2 regions of the Exiguobacterium sp. U13-1 genome follow, and region 2 is predicted to be linked to the other one. Evidence: a T-box and tRNA genes for the amino acid it is inferred to sense, from the RefSeq annotation. Region 2 holds a T-box; the other holds one or more tRNA genes.
What was found. The T-box of region 2 lies ahead of leuS (leucine--tRNA ligase). A T-box ahead of a tRNA ligase gene usually reads a tRNA of that ligase, here a tRNA-Leu.
Positions count from the first base shown of each region.

Region 1: it has a tRNA-Leu gene. The T-box ahead of leuS (leucine--tRNA ligase) is inferred to sense a tRNA for this amino acid. The anticodon was not compared.

Region 1 covers NZ_CP015731.1:2,256,826-2,265,086, reverse strand. Annotated here, with positions in the region: gene ESP131_RS11890 (TraR/DksA C4-type zinc finger protein) at 1-475, shown strand, start outside; gene adh (aldehyde dehydrogenase) at 670-2,190, shown strand; gene ESP131_RS11880 (DUF779 domain-containing protein) at 2,213-2,575, shown strand; gene ESP131_RS11875 (S66 family peptidase) at 2,762-3,772, shown strand; gene ESP131_RS11870 (hypothetical protein) at 3,788-4,129, shown strand; gene ESP131_RS11865 (alpha/beta hydrolase) at 4,151-5,083, shown strand; tRNA gene ESP131_RS11860 (tRNA-Leu) at 5,126-5,209, shown strand; gene ESP131_RS11855 (transporter substrate-binding domain-containing protein) at 5,412-6,179, shown strand; gene ESP131_RS11850 (amino acid ABC transporter permease) at 6,211-6,855, shown strand; gene ESP131_RS11845 (amino acid ABC transporter ATP-binding protein) at 6,852-7,580, shown strand; gene ESP131_RS11840 (2-oxoglutarate dehydrogenase E1 component) at 7,893-8,261, shown strand, end outside.
Region 2 covers NZ_CP015731.1:2,833,235-2,841,495, forward strand. Annotated here, with positions in the region: gene leuS (leucine--tRNA ligase) at 1-2,285, opposite strand, end outside; T-box leader at 2,332-2,554, opposite strand; gene ESP131_RS14705 (HAD family hydrolase) at 2,593-3,237, opposite strand; gene ESP131_RS14710 (peptidoglycan bridge formation glycyltransferase FemA/FemB family protein) at 3,332-4,366, opposite strand; gene ESP131_RS14715 (MDR family MFS transporter) at 4,550-5,728, opposite strand; gene ESP131_RS14720 (tRNA 5-(aminomethyl)-2-thiouridylate-methyltransferase MnmM) at 5,882-6,481, shown strand; gene ESP131_RS14725 (alpha/beta fold hydrolase) at 6,532-7,236, opposite strand; gene ESP131_RS14730 (GNAT family N-acetyltransferase) at 7,315-7,803, opposite strand; gene metK (methionine adenosyltransferase) at 7,942-8,261, opposite strand, start outside.

The DNA of each region.
Region 1 (8,261 bases), 580 kb from region 2:
AAAAGAGAAGACGACATCAAACATCGAACAACGCGATACCGATTACGATGAAGGTGAATTGTCGAGTTACGATAATCATCCTGCCGATTCCGGCGATGAACTGTTCTTGCGGGAACGCGATCAAGCGATCACGGATATGCAAGAAGACATGCTGTCGGATGTGGATCGTGCTCTTAAAGCGATTGAAGACGGAACGTACGGGATTTGTGAAGTATGCGGAAAAGAGATTGAGATTGAACGTCTTGATATCATTCCGGAGACGTTATTATGTATCGAGCATGCTAAAGAAGAAGCTGCACAAAATGAGAACGATCCGAATTCACGACCAAGCGAAGAAGATGTACTTGATCCATCGGTCACAGCCCGCGGAAAAGACATCGACGGTGATACGGACGGTTTCTCGAAAGTGAGTGACTTTGGTAGTTCCGATACACCGTCTGACCAAGAAGACGGGATTGACCCGACACGGTCTTGATCGTAAAACATCTCCTGAAAACGGAGATGTTTTTTTTCGAAAAAAATCACAGATATTTACCGGAATTTTTTGACTTTTCATATAATTTTGGTACGATGGTATCGAGAGGGCTGTTTTAGCCTATATTAAAATGTAAGCGCATACAAGCATCCGTCTCACTGCTTGACCATTTTAGTTGAGGGAGGAAGTAACGCATGATTTATGACATTCCGAACAAGCAAGGGTCAAAAGTACAGTACAAGGAACGGTATGAAAATTACATCAATGGAAAGTGGACGGCACCTGTCGGGGGAGAATATTTTGATAATGTAACACCTGTCACCGGTAAAGTATTGTGCCAAGTCGCTCGTTCCGGTAAGGAAGACATCGAACTGGCTCTTGACGCAGCGCATGCCGCAAAAGAAGCATGGGGGAAGACCTCTGTAACGGAACGTTCAAACATTTTAAATAAAATCGCGAATCGGATGGAAGAAAACCTTGAGATGCTCGCTTATGCAGAGACACTTGAGAACGGGAAAGCGGTCCGTGAGACACTCAACGCGGATTTACCGCTTGCAATTGATCACTTCCGCTATTTCGCCGGCGTCATCCGTGCCCAAGAAGGTTCGGTCGGTGAACTTGACCAAGATACGGTCGCGTATCACTTCCATGAGCCACTTGGCGTCGTCGGTCAAATCATTCCGTGGAACTTCCCGCTTTTAATGGCTGTCTGGAAATTAGCACCAGCTCTCGCGGCAGGAAACTGTGTCGTCTTAAAACCAGCAGAACAAACACCAGCGAGCATCATGGTACTCGTTGAACTCATCGAAGACTTACTTCCACCAGGTGTTCTTAACATCGTCAATGGATTTGGTCTTGAGGCAGGGAAACCACTCGCTTCAAGCAAACGAATCGCCAAAATCGCCTTTACGGGTGAGACGACGACAGGACGTTTGATCATGCAGTACGCATCACAGAACCTGATTCCGGTCACACTCGAGCTTGGTGGGAAATCGCCGAACATCTTCTTCGAAGATATCATGCAGGCAGATGATGCCTTCTTCGATAAAGCAATCGAAGGATTACTGATGTTTGCATTGAACCAAGGAGAAGTCTGTACGTGTCCGTCGCGTGCCTTGATTCAAGAATCAATTTACGAGCCGTTCATGGAACGTGTTCTTGAGCGCGTCAAAGCCATCAAGATCGGAAATCCTCTTGATTCGGACGTCATGATGGGGGCTCAAGCTTCGAACGAACAGATGGAGAAAATCCTTTCATATCTTGAAATCGGGAAATCTGAAGGCGCAGAGTGTCTCGTCGGTGGAGAGCGTAACATGCTCGAAGGGGATCTCGCAAAAGGATATTACATCCAACCAACGATCTTTAAAGGGCATAACAAGATGCGAATCTTCCAAGAAGAAATTTTCGGACCGGTCTTGTCGGTCACGACATTCAAGACGGAAGAAGAAGCGCTCGAAATTGCGAATGATACGTTGTACGGTCTTGGTGCCGGTGTTTGGACGCGCGATATGAACCGTGCGTACCGGTTTGGTCGTGCGATCGAAGCAGGACGCGTCTGGACGAACTGTTATCACCAATATCCAGCTCACGCGGCATTTGGTGGTTACAAAATGTCGGGTATCGGACGCGAAAACCATAAGATGATGCTTAACCATTATCAACGGACGAAAAACCTACTCGTTAGCTATAACCCGAATAAACTCGGTTTCTTCTAAGTCGGAAAGGACGTGGATGCAAATGGTGGAACGTGTTCAGGCGACAGCAGCTTGTTTAGAGTTAATCGACCAGTTGAGAGAAAAGCACGGTCCGTTGATGTTTCATCAATCTGGTGGTTGTTGCGATGGCAGTTCCCCGATGTGTTTTGCGCAGGGTGATCTATTTCTAGGGGATCAGGATAAAAAACTAGGAGAGATCGGTGGTTGTCCGTTTTATATTCATGAAGATCAATATGAGTACTGGAAACATACGCAACTCATCATTGATGTCGTGAATGGTCGAGGCGGAATGTTCTCTCTTGAGGGTGTCGAAGGGAAACGTTTTTTGACACGCTCCCGTGCGTTCACGCAAGAGGAATATGCTGAACTATCAGCATCAAGTTAAAAAAGATTCAAACACGATTTCGTCGAGGTGACTTGTTCATTCAGGTCGCTTGTGCGGAATCGTGTTTTTTGTTCGTATCACGACGTTCTAACAGGATAAAAGTTGGTAATGCGGCATAAGAACGGTATAATGAACTCATATTTTGACGAGAAGATAGTTTCACACTATGACATTATAGGGGTCACCATGAAATATCCATTTTTAGGTTGGACAGGTCAAACGATCGGAGTGACGGCGCCCTCCTCCGGATTACGTGAACAGCAACAGGAATGGGTCGAACGAGCAGTTGAACAAGTACAAGCACGGCAAATGAACGTCCGTTTGGGCGAAACGATTTGGTCGCATCAACTTGCTGCGAGTGCGCCGGTTAAACAACGCGCCGAAGAATTGAATCAGATGATGACGGATGAGACGATTGATGCCGTTATCCCGCCATTTGGTGGGGAACGCGCCATTGATCTTTTACCCGAGTTGGCGCTAGCTACGTACCAACCGAAATGGTTGCTTGGCTATTCCGATATCAGTACGTTATTGCTCAGTCTGACGCTTCAGACGGGGATGGCGACAGCACATGGTCCGAATTTCGTTGAGCTTCGAAGTGAAGAATGGGACGAGACGACAAGTGCCTGGCGACGGGTGCTCGCAACGCCAACTGGAGGAACCGTCACACAGTGGGCTTCCGATCGTTATCAATCCGAGTGGACAGACCAAGAACGTCCAGCAGGTTCGTTATTTCAACTGACGGAAGCGACCGAATGGAAAGCACTTGATGAGCGAACAGAAGTGACCGGACGGATACTTGGTGGGTGTCTTGAGACGATTCGCCATCTGATTGGGACACCGTACGGAGATGTACAGCGTTTCCAGCGTGAAGAAATCAACGGAGAACCGATACTCTGGTACTTCGAGGTGTCTGAAGCGAGTTCAGCAGAGGTGCACCGGACACTTCGACAAATGGCGTATGCAGGATGGTTTGACCATGCGGCTGGCTTTTTATTCGGTCGTACGTCTGCAAGGATCACAGAAGATCTGACATGGCTAGACGTGTATCAGTATCTAGCAGATGAAACGGGCTTACCAGTCTTATATGATCTTGACATCGGTCATCAGCCGCCACAGTTGACGTTAATCAATGGAGCGACGGGTACGGTTCGTATTCAAGGAAAAGATTCACGAATCGATCTGACGTTCAACTAAAAAGGAGAGCACGCAATGGCACGTCGTAAGTTTCAAGCATTAGGCGTTTATAAACGCGTCCATATCAATCCGGAGACACGTCGAATGACGTTACCGGAACCATTTTACGATGCACTTCGTCTAGAAGATGAATTGCTGATTGCACAAGTCGGAGATGTTCTCGTCATGCGACGTCCGGGCGAGGTCGTCGAGACAGAAACGGATTTATTGAGCGAACTCGTAGAAGATGGGTTCACGGGTACAGAGCTTGTCCAAGAGTTTGCCTACCGGCGTCAGCAACAAGAACAACGATTACGTCAACAAGTCTTGCAGGATGAAGAGGATGACCATGCTGCTCAACTGAAGATCGAGCTATAACTGAAAGAAGGAGTGGGGCAGATGCGTCGCAGAACAAAAATTGGAATCGGAGTCATCGGATCCGGATTAGTAGCAGCGAGTTATTATTTTTATGAGATGGCAATCGCCACGAATCCGAAGCCTTTCTTATCGAATAATCGGGATTTGAGTGATGAGATGGTCCGATTGATGCAACCTGGACAGACCTGGATCAAGGAGCAGCCGCTCGAGCGGATCGAGATTGAAGCGAAAGATGGTTTGACGTTACGCGGGCACTTCCTTCCGTCTCCTGTTCCATCAGATCGGATTGTCATTCTCGTGCACGGATACGGAGGCGTCGGAACGGATTTAGCCGGATTCGCCTATCTGTACCATCAGGCCGGTTTTCATGTCATGATGCCGGATAATCGAGGACACGGAATGAGTGACGGTCACTATATCGGATTCGGATGGCATGATCGGGAAGATTGTCTCAGTTGGTCGAACTATCTGATTGAACGGATTGGACAGGATGCGAAACTGTTCTTGCATGGGGTGTCGATGGGAGGGGCGACCGTATTGATGACGAGTGGCGAGCAACTCCCACCACAGATCAAAGGAATCATTTCTGATTGTGCCTATACGTCCGTCAATGCTGTACTTGCGTATCAGATGAAGCGGATGTATCGACTACCACATTTCCCGTTTTTAGGTATGACGAGCGTATTGACGAAGCTAAAGGCAGGTTATACGTTCCGTGAAGCATCAGCGCTGAAACAAGTCAAAAAAGCACAGGTACCAATTTTGTTCATCCATGGTGGGGCAGATACGTTTGTACCGACAGATATGGTATATGAGCTGTATGAAGCTTGTCCAACAGAAAAAGAGCTCGTCGTCATTCCGAATGCCGCTCACGCGATGGCCTATTTTGAGGATCCGGCATTGTATGATGATGTCGTCGAGAAGTTCGTTCGCAACATCTTGCGAAATGATTGACAACTCAGTTCGTTACCCGCTATATTAATATCATAAATCAACGTCGTCGTGGCGGAACTGGTAGACGCGCTAGACTCAGAATCTAGTGGTGGCAACACCGTGGAGGTTCAAGTCCTCTCGGCGGCATAAATGATTGAAGGAGGCAATCCCAGCAAGGGGTTGCCTTCTTTTTTGATGATGAATAGAAAACGGTTTCAACGAATAAAAATTCAGAAAAGTTTATCTTTTTAGAATTTTTCTGGTAAAATACGTTTTAAAGAGGGTACTCTTCAGGGAAAGTACTAAGTAGAGTTAACAATCTTTAACACATAGGAGAGGGGAAACAAACATGAAAAAAGGGAGTATCTTGCTAGCGCTCTTGATGAGCTGTGTTCTCGTGCTTGGTGCATGTAGCATCGGTTCGAAAGAAGAAGAGTCGTCAGAAGGAAAGACGTATAAGGTCGGCATTGACGTCACGTACCCACCATTTGAATATAAAGATGGGGATACGTACAAGGGAATCGACATTGATCTCATGAAAGCAATCGCGAAGGATCAGAACTTCAAGATTCAATTTGAAGCAATGGACTTTAGCGGTATCATTCCGGCACTTCAAGCCAATCAATTGGACGTTGCCATTGCCGGTATGAGTATTACGCCAGAACGGAAGAAAGTCGTCACATTCTCAGATCCATACTTCAAAGCTGGTCTTATTTTAGTCGTCAAAGAAGATGAGAATGGTATTAAATCCGTCAACGATTTAAAAGGGAAAAAAGTAGCCGTCAAAAAGGGAACGACGGGTGCGAAATATGCAACGGATAACGCAGATAAGCTTGGCTTCACAGTCACACAGTTCAATGACAGCCCAGCGATGTTCCAAGAAGTGAAGAACGGTAACGCAGCAGCCTTGATTGAAGATTATCCTGTCATCTCATATGCAAACAAACAACAAAACCTTGGATTAAAACTTGTCGGAGACCGTCTCAACGGGGACAATTACGGAATCGCTGTCTTAAAAGGTGAGAACGAGGATCTGATGAAGAAAATCAACAAAGGACTTGCGAATCTAAAAGAAAACGGTGAATACGATAAAATCGTTGATACGTATCTGAAATAAGTCGCAAGGCAATAAGGGAGTGGGATAGCCAATGGAAGTGGTCAAAACCGCATTTCCATTTTTCTTGGAAGGGCTTCAAGTCACATTGTATATTTTCATCATCGCGGTCATCGTCGGCTTTCTGATTGGCTTAGTCGTCGCATTGATGCGCTTATCACCATCAAAAATCTTAAACGGGATCGCGATTGTCTATATTGATGTCATTCGCGGAACGCCGTTCATCGTTCAGTTATTCTTCATCTATTTTGGACTTAACTCGCTCGAATGGTTATCGATGGACCGGATGTATGCAGGGATACTGACGGTCGCAATCAATGCCGGTGCTTATTTTGCAGAGATCATTCGAGCTGGTATCCAATCGATTGATAAAGGACAAACAGAAGCTGCACGTTCACTCGGGATGACAGGGCGTCAAACGATGGTGCAGATCATCTTACCGCAAGCATTCCGGCGGATGTTACCAACGATTACGAACCAATCGATCATTAGCTTAAAAGATACATCGTTGTTGTCGATTATCGGCATCGCTGACTTGACGCAACAAGGTCAAGTACAGCAGTCAACGACGTTTGAACCATTCATCGTCTGGTCCGTCGTCGGATTGATGTACTTCGTCATCATTTATCTCTTGTCCTTAGTGGCGAAGTTTTTGGAACGGAGGTTTACATTACGATGAGTATCATTGAAGTAAAGAATCTAAAGAAATCCTTCGGTTCGAATGAAGTCTTAAAAGACATCAACGTCTCGATTGCCGAAAAAGAAGTCGTCTGTGTCATCGGTCCGTCGGGATCTGGGAAAAGTACGTTTTTACGCTGTTTGAATCGATTGGAAGAGATTACAGGTGGCACGGTCATTGTCGATGATTTCGACATTACGAGTCCAAAGGTCGATATTAACAAGGTCCGGGAAGAAGTAGGGATGGTCTTTCAACATTTTAATCTCTTCCCGCATAAAACTGTGTTAGAAAACGTCACGCTCGCACCGATCAAAGTACGTAAATCGGATAAAGAACAGGCGAAACAGCGGGCACTTGAACTCCTTGATAAAGTCGGATTACGTGAAAAAGCGGATAATTATCCAGGTGAATTATCTGGTGGTCAAAAACAACGGGTCGCGATTGCCCGCGCGCTTGCAATGAATCCGAAAATCATGTTGTTTGATGAGCCAACGTCAGCACTTGACCCGGAAATGGTAGGTGACGTGCTTGCCGTCATGAAACAACTTGCTCTTGAAGGCATGACGATGGTCGTCGTGACCCATGAGATGGGATTTGCTCGAGAGGTTGGAGATCGCGTCTTATTCATGGATGGTGGTTATATCGTCGAAGAGAACGTACCACAAGCATTATTTGATTCTCCACAACACGAACGGACGCAATCGTTCCTTAGTAAAGTCTTATGATGAGACCGGCGTATCTAAATGCGGATACGCCGGTTTTTTGACGAATCATAAATAACTAGGCAAGTGGTCATAAGAAAAACTTATACATTTAAGCGTGAGAATTTGGGAATTCGAAATGCACACATAGGAAAAGAGTAGTAATATAGTAACGAAGGCACTTTCATGGAAGAATGACACGGTCATTCCTTCTCATGACGTTCAGCGTTTTATTCATGCAATTCCTTTTGAAAGCGCTAACAGGTAGAGGGCTGGAAACACATCGAGTATCCACTGGATGTGTGGGGAGAAATATAGAAACGGGGGGAACCGTACATGGCAGGCCACGAGCAAGATCAACAAGCATTTTATGGACCAAACCTTGGCTACATTATTGAATTGTACGAGCGTTTTTTAGAAGACAAGACATCCGTTGATGAGGAGACACGTGCGTATTTCGAAGAGCATGGTGCACCCGTGACGGAACCAGTCGTACCGATGCAAGTCGAGACAGGAGATTTCGAAAAATATCTTGCGGCGAATCGTTTAGCGGAACAAATTCGTGCAAAAGGACATCTTGCGGCGGATATCTATCCGCTGAAGGACCATCCGCGAGAAACAGGATTATTCGAATTGAGTCAGTACGGATTGACAGAGGCAGATCTTCGGAAAATGCCAGTCTCACTCGTCTGCCCTGAACCACCA
Region 2 (8,261 bases):
GTCGCATCGATGTTGATTTCGATTTTCGAGCGAACTTTTCCGTTCACTTGAATGACGAATTCCATCGTATCGCTGACCAGTTTCGATTCATCGAATGTTGGCCATGCCGCATACGTCAATGTCTCTTCAAATCCAAGTTGTTCCCAGAGTTCCTCACCAAGGTGCGGTGCGACTGGTGTTAACAATTGAATGAATCCACGAAGGAAGTGACGTGGAAGAACTGGTTGCTTATTTGCTTCGTTGACGAAGACCATGAGTTGCGAAATTCCGGTGTTGAACTGGATGTTCGCGAAGTCTTCTGTGACCTTCTTGACCGTCTGGTGGTACGTCCGTTCGAAGTCAGCATCGACTTCTGTGACGTCCTGAATGTCTGCTGTCCGTTCGAACAAGCGCCAGACGCGGTCGAGGAAACGACGCGCACCGTCAAGACCGTTTTCAGACCAGGCAACTGATGCATCGAGTGGTCCCATGAACATTTCATACAAGCGTAACGTATCCGCACCATGCGATTTGACGATTTCATCCGGATTGATGACGTTACCGCGTGATTTCGACATCTTCTCGTTGTTCTCTCCAAGAATCATCCCTTGGTTGTATAACTTCTGGAATGGTTCTTTTGTTGGTACGACGCCTGCATCATACAAGACTTTATGCCAGAAGCGCGCATACAACAAGTGAAGAACAGCATGTTCCGCTCCACCGATATAAATATCAACTGGAAGCCAGTATTTTAATTTTTCTGGATCCGCGATCGCCTCTTCATTATGTGGATCGATGAAACGAAGATAATACCAGCAGCTTCCGCCCCATTGTGGCATCGTATTCGTCTCGCGACGTCCTTTCATTCCTGTTTCAGGATCCGTATAATCCAACCAGTCTTCCGCAAGCGCAAGTGGTGATTCGCCAGTACCAGACGGTTTGATTTCCGGAATGATCGGAAGTTCAAGTGGCAATTCCTCTTGGCTGAGCGTCTTCATTGAACCATCTTCCATGTGAACAACTGGAATCGGTTCACCCCAATACCGTTGACGACTGAACAACCAGTCACGGAGACGATACGTGATTTTCTTACGTCCGACTTGATTCGTTTCGAGTTCAGCAATCATCGTCTCAATTGCTTCTTGTTTTCCAAGACCATCAAGCATATGTGAGTTGACGTGTTCGCCCTCTCCTGTATAGGCTGCTTCATCAACGTTTCCACCCGCGACGACTTCAACGATTGGCAAGTCAAATTGTTTCGCGAATTCATGGTCACGCTCATCGTGTCCTGGAACAGCCATGATTGCACCCGTTCCGTACGAAGCAAGGACATAATCAGCGATCCAGATTGGAAGGCGATCGCCTGAGATTGGGTTGACGGCAAAAGCACCTGTGAAGACACCTGTTTTTTCCTTCGCTAAATCCGTCCGCTCGAGATCCGACTTTGTTTGGACTTGCGAAATGTACGTATCGACGGCTTCCTTGTGATCCGCTGTCGTGATGTCAGCTACGAATGGATGCTCCGGCGCAAGCACGAGGTACGTCGCACCAAAGATTGTGTCCGGACGTGTCGTAAAGACCGTGACTTGTTTTTTGTGTCCATCAATCGTGAAGTCGATTTCAGCACCTTCTGATTTTCCGATCCAGTTCCGTTGCATCTCTTTGACAGAATCCGGCCAATCAAGGTCATCGAGATCTTCAAGAAGACGATCTGCATATTCCGTGATCTTTAAGACCCATTGACGCATCGGGACACGCACGACTGGATGATTTCCGCGTTCAGATAATCCGTCGATGACTTCTTCATTCGCAAGAACGGTTCCAAGTGCCGGGCACCAGTTGACTGCGACTTCGTCCACGAACGCAAGTCCTTTTTCATACAACTTCGTAAAGATCCACTGTGTCCATTTGTAGTACTTCGGATCCGTCGTGTTGATTTCACGATCCCAGTCATAGGAGAATCCAAGTTCTTTCAGCTGACGCTTGAACGTCTCGATGTTTTTCGCTGTGAATTCACGTGGGTCATTCCCTGTATCGAGGGCGTATTGTTCTGCTGGTAACCCGAACGCATCCCATCCCATCGGGTGCAAGACGTTGTATCCTTGCATCCGTTTCATCCGTGCGAGGATATCCGTTGCTGTGTAGCCTTCCGGGTGACCGACGTGGAGTCCGGCACCTGACGGATACGGGAACATATCAAGGGCATAAAACCCTTCTTTTTCTGGATCTTCTGTCGTGACGAAGGCGTTGTCTTGATCCCAACGCGCCTGCCATTTTGGTTCGATTTCGCGATGATTGTACGGCATGTCTTTTCCTCCTCTAATCTAAAAAAACCGGTCCTCCGCCCCTAGGAATAGGGACGAAAGACCGGTTTGGCTTCCGCGGTACCACCCACGTTGTCTGTCTATGACAGACCGCTTGATTCACGGATAACGGTGTGAAAGACCGGATTCGCTACTACGACTTCACGAATCGTGCTCCCTGACGAGTTCACGGTTGTTACCGACTGGTTCGCACCTTCCACCAGCTCTCTTGACGGCACCTTTCCCCTACTACTTCAGTTCCATGCAATTGACTATCTTTTCCTAGTGTAATCTGTTTCTTCCTCAAGCGTCAACGCTTCCGTAAAATTTCCTCGATTTCTGCATGCGATCGCGCCACATGATCCGCTTGTTCTAGACGTTGCGTCGGCATCCGGTCATCAAGAAGCGCAATCACTTCCATGCCTGCTGCTTTTGCACCGATCATCCCGTTCGCAGCGTCTTCGATGACGAGACACTCTTCAGGTGCGTGCCCGATTCGTGATGCTGCAAGTCGAAAAATCGCAGGATCCGGCTTCGAACGCACGACTTCTTCCCCACTGACGTAATGCGTGATTGGAAGCTCATAATGACGGATGACGCGTTCGATTTTTTGAAGCGAACTTGAAGAGGCGATCCCGATATCATAACCAAGAGACGCCGCTTGTTCGATGACTTGTTTAACTCCCTCTTTTAAACCACATTCTTCCGGTTTTGCATGAATTTGAAACAAGCGATGTTCTTCTTCAAGTAACGCACTCGCTGTTTCTGGAAGGTCGTGTTGCGCGACAAGTTCTTCCCACATCTCATCTCCTGTTTTTCCCATGAACGTCGCATACTGAACCGGATCGAGCGGAATCGATAACGTTTTAAACATCTGCTGATGGACCTCAAAGTAGCGAATTTCACTATCTAAGATGACCCCATCCATATCAAAAATAAGACCTCGTTTTTTCAAGACACATCCCCCTTTATTGATCTATCATGATTTCAGCATATCAAAAAAACGACTACACAATGTAGTCGTTTCACCTTCTTCATTTACTTACTGTTTAACTTGTCGCCATTTGGACACTGGTTTGTCGGTAAGCCGGAAAATAATCCGAATCGGCATCTGACCCGTATCGTATACATAACTGATCGTATATGGCTGGTTGAAGAATCGATTTTCCTTGATGATACTCAAATAGTCGATATCCAGTATAGCGGCATTTACTCTCAAAGAGACTATCCCGTTCTTGATATCCACCCCCGAGATGTTGTTCGACGAGACCGCGTGCTTTCGCCTGAAGAATCGCTTCGTACTCGAGTCGCTGATTCGGAAACATCTTCGATTCGTCCCGCTTACAACCAATCAAATGACCGTGGGCATATTCTTTTCCGAGCAATACGAAGTATCCACCAACAGGTTCTCCGTCGATTTCCGCAATCAGTAACAATGGCTCACAGAGTGGATTTGCTTCAAATAATTGCTCAAAATAATTCGCTGTAAAATAGTAATGAGTCGAAGCATTCTTCCGGTCCATCGTTTCATGATACAACGCTACAAAAACAGGTAAGTCGTCTCGTGTTCCTGTTCTAACAGTTAAAGGAGAGGCAAGCGATTTGCGAATCATACTTCTCGTCTTCTTATGAAATGTTTGCATGATGTCCTCTATTGAAGGGCGTAAATCGATACTCGTCGTATGACGGATGAAAGAGACTTTCGTCCAATCCCGCATGAAGCGTTCATTCCCCGTCAATGGATTAAAGCGAATCATTTCCGAGACGATCGCTTCTCGCTCTGCCCACCTTTCGAACAATAAGCGTGCATGCTGCATTTCAGTCGCAGTCAGTTGACCAATGATTTCCGGTCCACCATAGCCATACGGCGTGATGAGATCTGAATAAGGCGTATCAAAAATCCGGCGCTTTAAAAACGGATAGAACAGGGTTCCTGCATCACCTTCATAACGGAACAGCACCGCTTGCTCAGACGGTCTAGCATTGAGCGTGACGTATTGGTGACTGTAGAAGATATCAAGAGGCTGTTGCTGTACGTGTGTCGTCCAAGTTGCGGCATCTGTGATGAATTGACACCTTTCCATTCGTGCACCTCCAGTCAAAAAGAAGCAACGTTCATATGACCTTTCTTTTCAAGTTCTTGCTTAGAAAGTACCCGTTTCTTTGCCGAAATATTCCATATTATTAAATGTTTATTTTATGTTTTTAGAACGAACGACGTAACAAAAGACAGCGAATCATAGTGTCCGCTGTCTTACAGATGATGCTCATGATGTGATTTTAGGAATGGCACGAAGGAAGACGACGCCCGCTAACAGGATCAATCCAATCAATGTCAAGAAGACCGCTGACATACCGGATAAATCGTAGATCAACCCTCCAACGGTCGGACTGATCATCCGCCCTGCTGAAGCAGCGATATTGACGTACCCTTGGAATTCTCCTTCTTTTCCGATTGGCGCGAGTCTCGCCGCCATAGCAGGAACCGCTGGCCAGATGAACATCTCACCGACCGTCAGGATGATCATCGCGACGAGGAACATCTTGAAGCCACCTGCGAACGGAACGATCAGATAAGACAAGAGGAAGATTCCTGTACCGGTCATCAGTTGTCGTTTTAAGTCATCTCCAAACCAACGAAGAATTGGTGTTAGTAAAGGTTGCGCGAACACGATGAGTGCTCCGTTGATCGTCCAAAGAATCGAGTATTCGGAAATAGTGACACCGAGCGATTTCGTGTGTACAGCAAACGTTCCCTGCCATTGCACATAAACGAACCAAAGTAAGGCATAACCAATCGAGACGAGCAACATCGTCCGTGCCGCACCGCGTGCAAGGGGCATGCGTGTCGTTTCGGTCTCGTCATGGGCCGCATGCATCCGCGCTGGTGCCTGAATCCAGGACAACCCGACGAACAAAATGATGGCAAAGGCGATGTAGAGGACGAGATTGGCGATGAAGATGTACTGAATCGAAAAGGCAGCGATTTGACCACTGACAGCTGTCCCGAGCGCTACACCGACGTTTTGTGCGACATAGATCGCATTAAAGGCACGACGCCCGCCTTCAGGCCAAATGACACCCGTCATCGCGTAGATCGTCGGAAAAACCATCCCACCGACGAATCCAATCAATCCAAGCATCGCGACGTATCCGAGGTACGTCTGATGAAACAGCAACAAGCCGACGGAAGACAGGACAAGTCCGATGACACTGATGACGAGCGTCTTCTTGCCGCCGAGACGGTCAAACGCTTTTCCACCTAAGTAGTTTCCGACGATTGCTAAGGCCGAGTTGACGAACAACGCCATCCCTGCTTTCGTCATCGACTCTCCTAAATATTCATGTATATATAATGTATTAAACGGCCATAAAAAAGAGGATCCCGTCGTATTGATGGCCATCGCAAGGACAAGGATCCAGACCGCTTTTGGTAATTTTGGCATACCTGTGGTCCTCCTATTTCATTCTCAACCTTGCCACTTTACGCAATCCGTCCCTTGTCTGTCAAGCCACTTCGCTTTTCGTCAACGAATCAAAAAATGATATAATGCAGAAAGAATCTTGCACATACTGAACCATTACTAGAAAAACAGACTATAGGAACAGGAGTCTATGCCATGTCACTTGCCCGTGTACTACCTTATACGAAACAATTACTCGAGTCCGTTATCGAGCCCGGAGACTGCGTCGTCGACATGACTGCCGGAAATGGACATGATACGCAGTTTTTAGCAGAATGCGTCGGTCCAGAAGGTCGAGTCCTTGCGTTCGATGTCCAGGCACAAGCCATCGAGGAATCGACGCGACGTCTCGACGAAGCCGGAATGTTAGCACGCGTCGACCTTTATCATGAAAGCCACATCCATGTCGGTGCCCGTCTTTCGGACGAACAACGTCCCGTTCGTGCCGGTGTCTTCAATCTCGGATATCTGCCTGGAAGCGACAAATCGATCACAACGACAGGTGAAGAGACGCTCGAAGCACTCGATGCCCTCCTCCCGGTCCTCGCTCCCGGCGGTCTTGTCGTCCTCGTCGTCTATCACGGTCACCTGGAAGGAAAACGAGAGCGCGACGCCGTCCTCGATTACGTGACAGCCCTTGATCAGCAAGATTACGCCGTTCTTCAGTACCGTTTCTTGAATCAACAAAATCATCCACCGTTCATCATCGCAATCGAGAAAAAAGTACGCGGATGATTGGACACAAAAAAGTGATGCCTTTTTTTAGAGGCATCACTTTTGTTATTTCATTCTTCAACAAGCTTAAAGAACAACATTAATTTTTCTGCAAACCGTGTGTTCAACCGTTCGAAACTAAAATGCGGAAATCCGTGTAGACGTTGTAAGTAAATCTGATCGCCACCCATTTTCCGGCATACTTCAAGCGTCAACTTGACGTCTGCGAATTGATCGTCCGGTGCATAAAAACAAGCCAAGTTCACACGCGGCAGTTTTTTTCGTTCCTCGTCATGTACGACGATCTCTTCTTCGATTTCCCGGTACTGTGCATAGGTCAGTTCACCGATACGAACAGTATCTTCCGTACTTTGACCAAACGGTAACGTACCGAGTGGCGCATCAGGTCGGAAACGATCGAACGCACTTGCGAAGACTTGTTTGACGCCTCCGAGTTGTTTTGAAGGGTGCCAATCAAACAACGGTGAAATGAACGACAGACTGGCGACCGGTAATTCATATTCTTGCAACAGACGATTGACGACGAGTGCGCCCATGCTACAGGCGACGATATGAATCGGTAACTTACGTTTTCCGGCTTCACGTAATGCTTCTTTTAATAGTTGACCATGTTCTTCAAACGAGATACGACGTGGCGCGTCGACGAGCAATACTTCATACTCTCGTTCGAGTACCCGAATCAAAGCTTCACTCGGACGGGCACGCAGTTGTAACGGATAGACTAATACGATGATTCCTGTTGGTTGTTCAACCACAAACTCACCTCTTCACTTCATACTTCCTTTTCACGATACCTTATTTCAAGCGCAATCGAAACCGTCCCAAGACGGATTTCACGAGGCGACATGGCGAAGACGAATGACAGATTCTACTTGCCCAAAGACTTCTTCCGTCATCTCACTCAGTTCTTCAAAACCAAATGAGGTCAAGAACTGACGTGCTTTATAGTTACGTGCTTCCACGTAGACTTCGAGTGGGACGGCTCCTTGTCGTTCGAGTTCACGGATCAGACGTCGCCCGATACCATTTTGCTGATATTTCGGTAAGACGTACAGACGAACGATCTCCCACGTTCCCTCAACATCAACAGCATGAATGAAACCGACGATTTCCTCGTCGATGATTCCGACATAAAAATACTCTCCCCGTGCTTCTTCCGCCGTCCGGATCGCACGAACGACTTCTTCTTGCGGATACGCCTCCTGCACGAAATGCGCTTTCGAACGTTCGGAATAGATTTCTGCATACGTATCCAACCAAGATGTGACGGCAATGTCATGAATACGTCCTGCATCAGCTGGAATAGCTTCGCGTATTTCCATAATCGGAACCCCCCTTTGTATTCATACGAATCGACTCATGTACTTTTACCCTCTTCTAGAAAAAACATTCGTTTCCTGCAAAGTTCCCCGTAAACAAAAAAAGTCCGAAAACCCGCGTAGGGTTCTCGGACTTTTTGATTATGCGAAACGTTTTGCTTGTTCTTCAAGAACTGCTGCTTTATCTGTTTGCTCCCATGGAAGCTCAACATCTGTACGACCGAAGTGACCGTATGCAGCTGTTTGACGATAGATCGGACGACGGAGATCAAGCATGTTGATGATTCCAGCCGGACGAAGATCGAAGTTTTCAGCAACCAATTCGACGAGTTGCGCTTCAGGAAGTTTTCCTGTACCGAATGTATCAACCGCGATTGATACTGGGTGCGCGACACCGATTGCGTACGCAAGTTGAACTTCTGCTTTGTCTGCAAGACCTGCAGCAACGAGGTTCTTCGCGA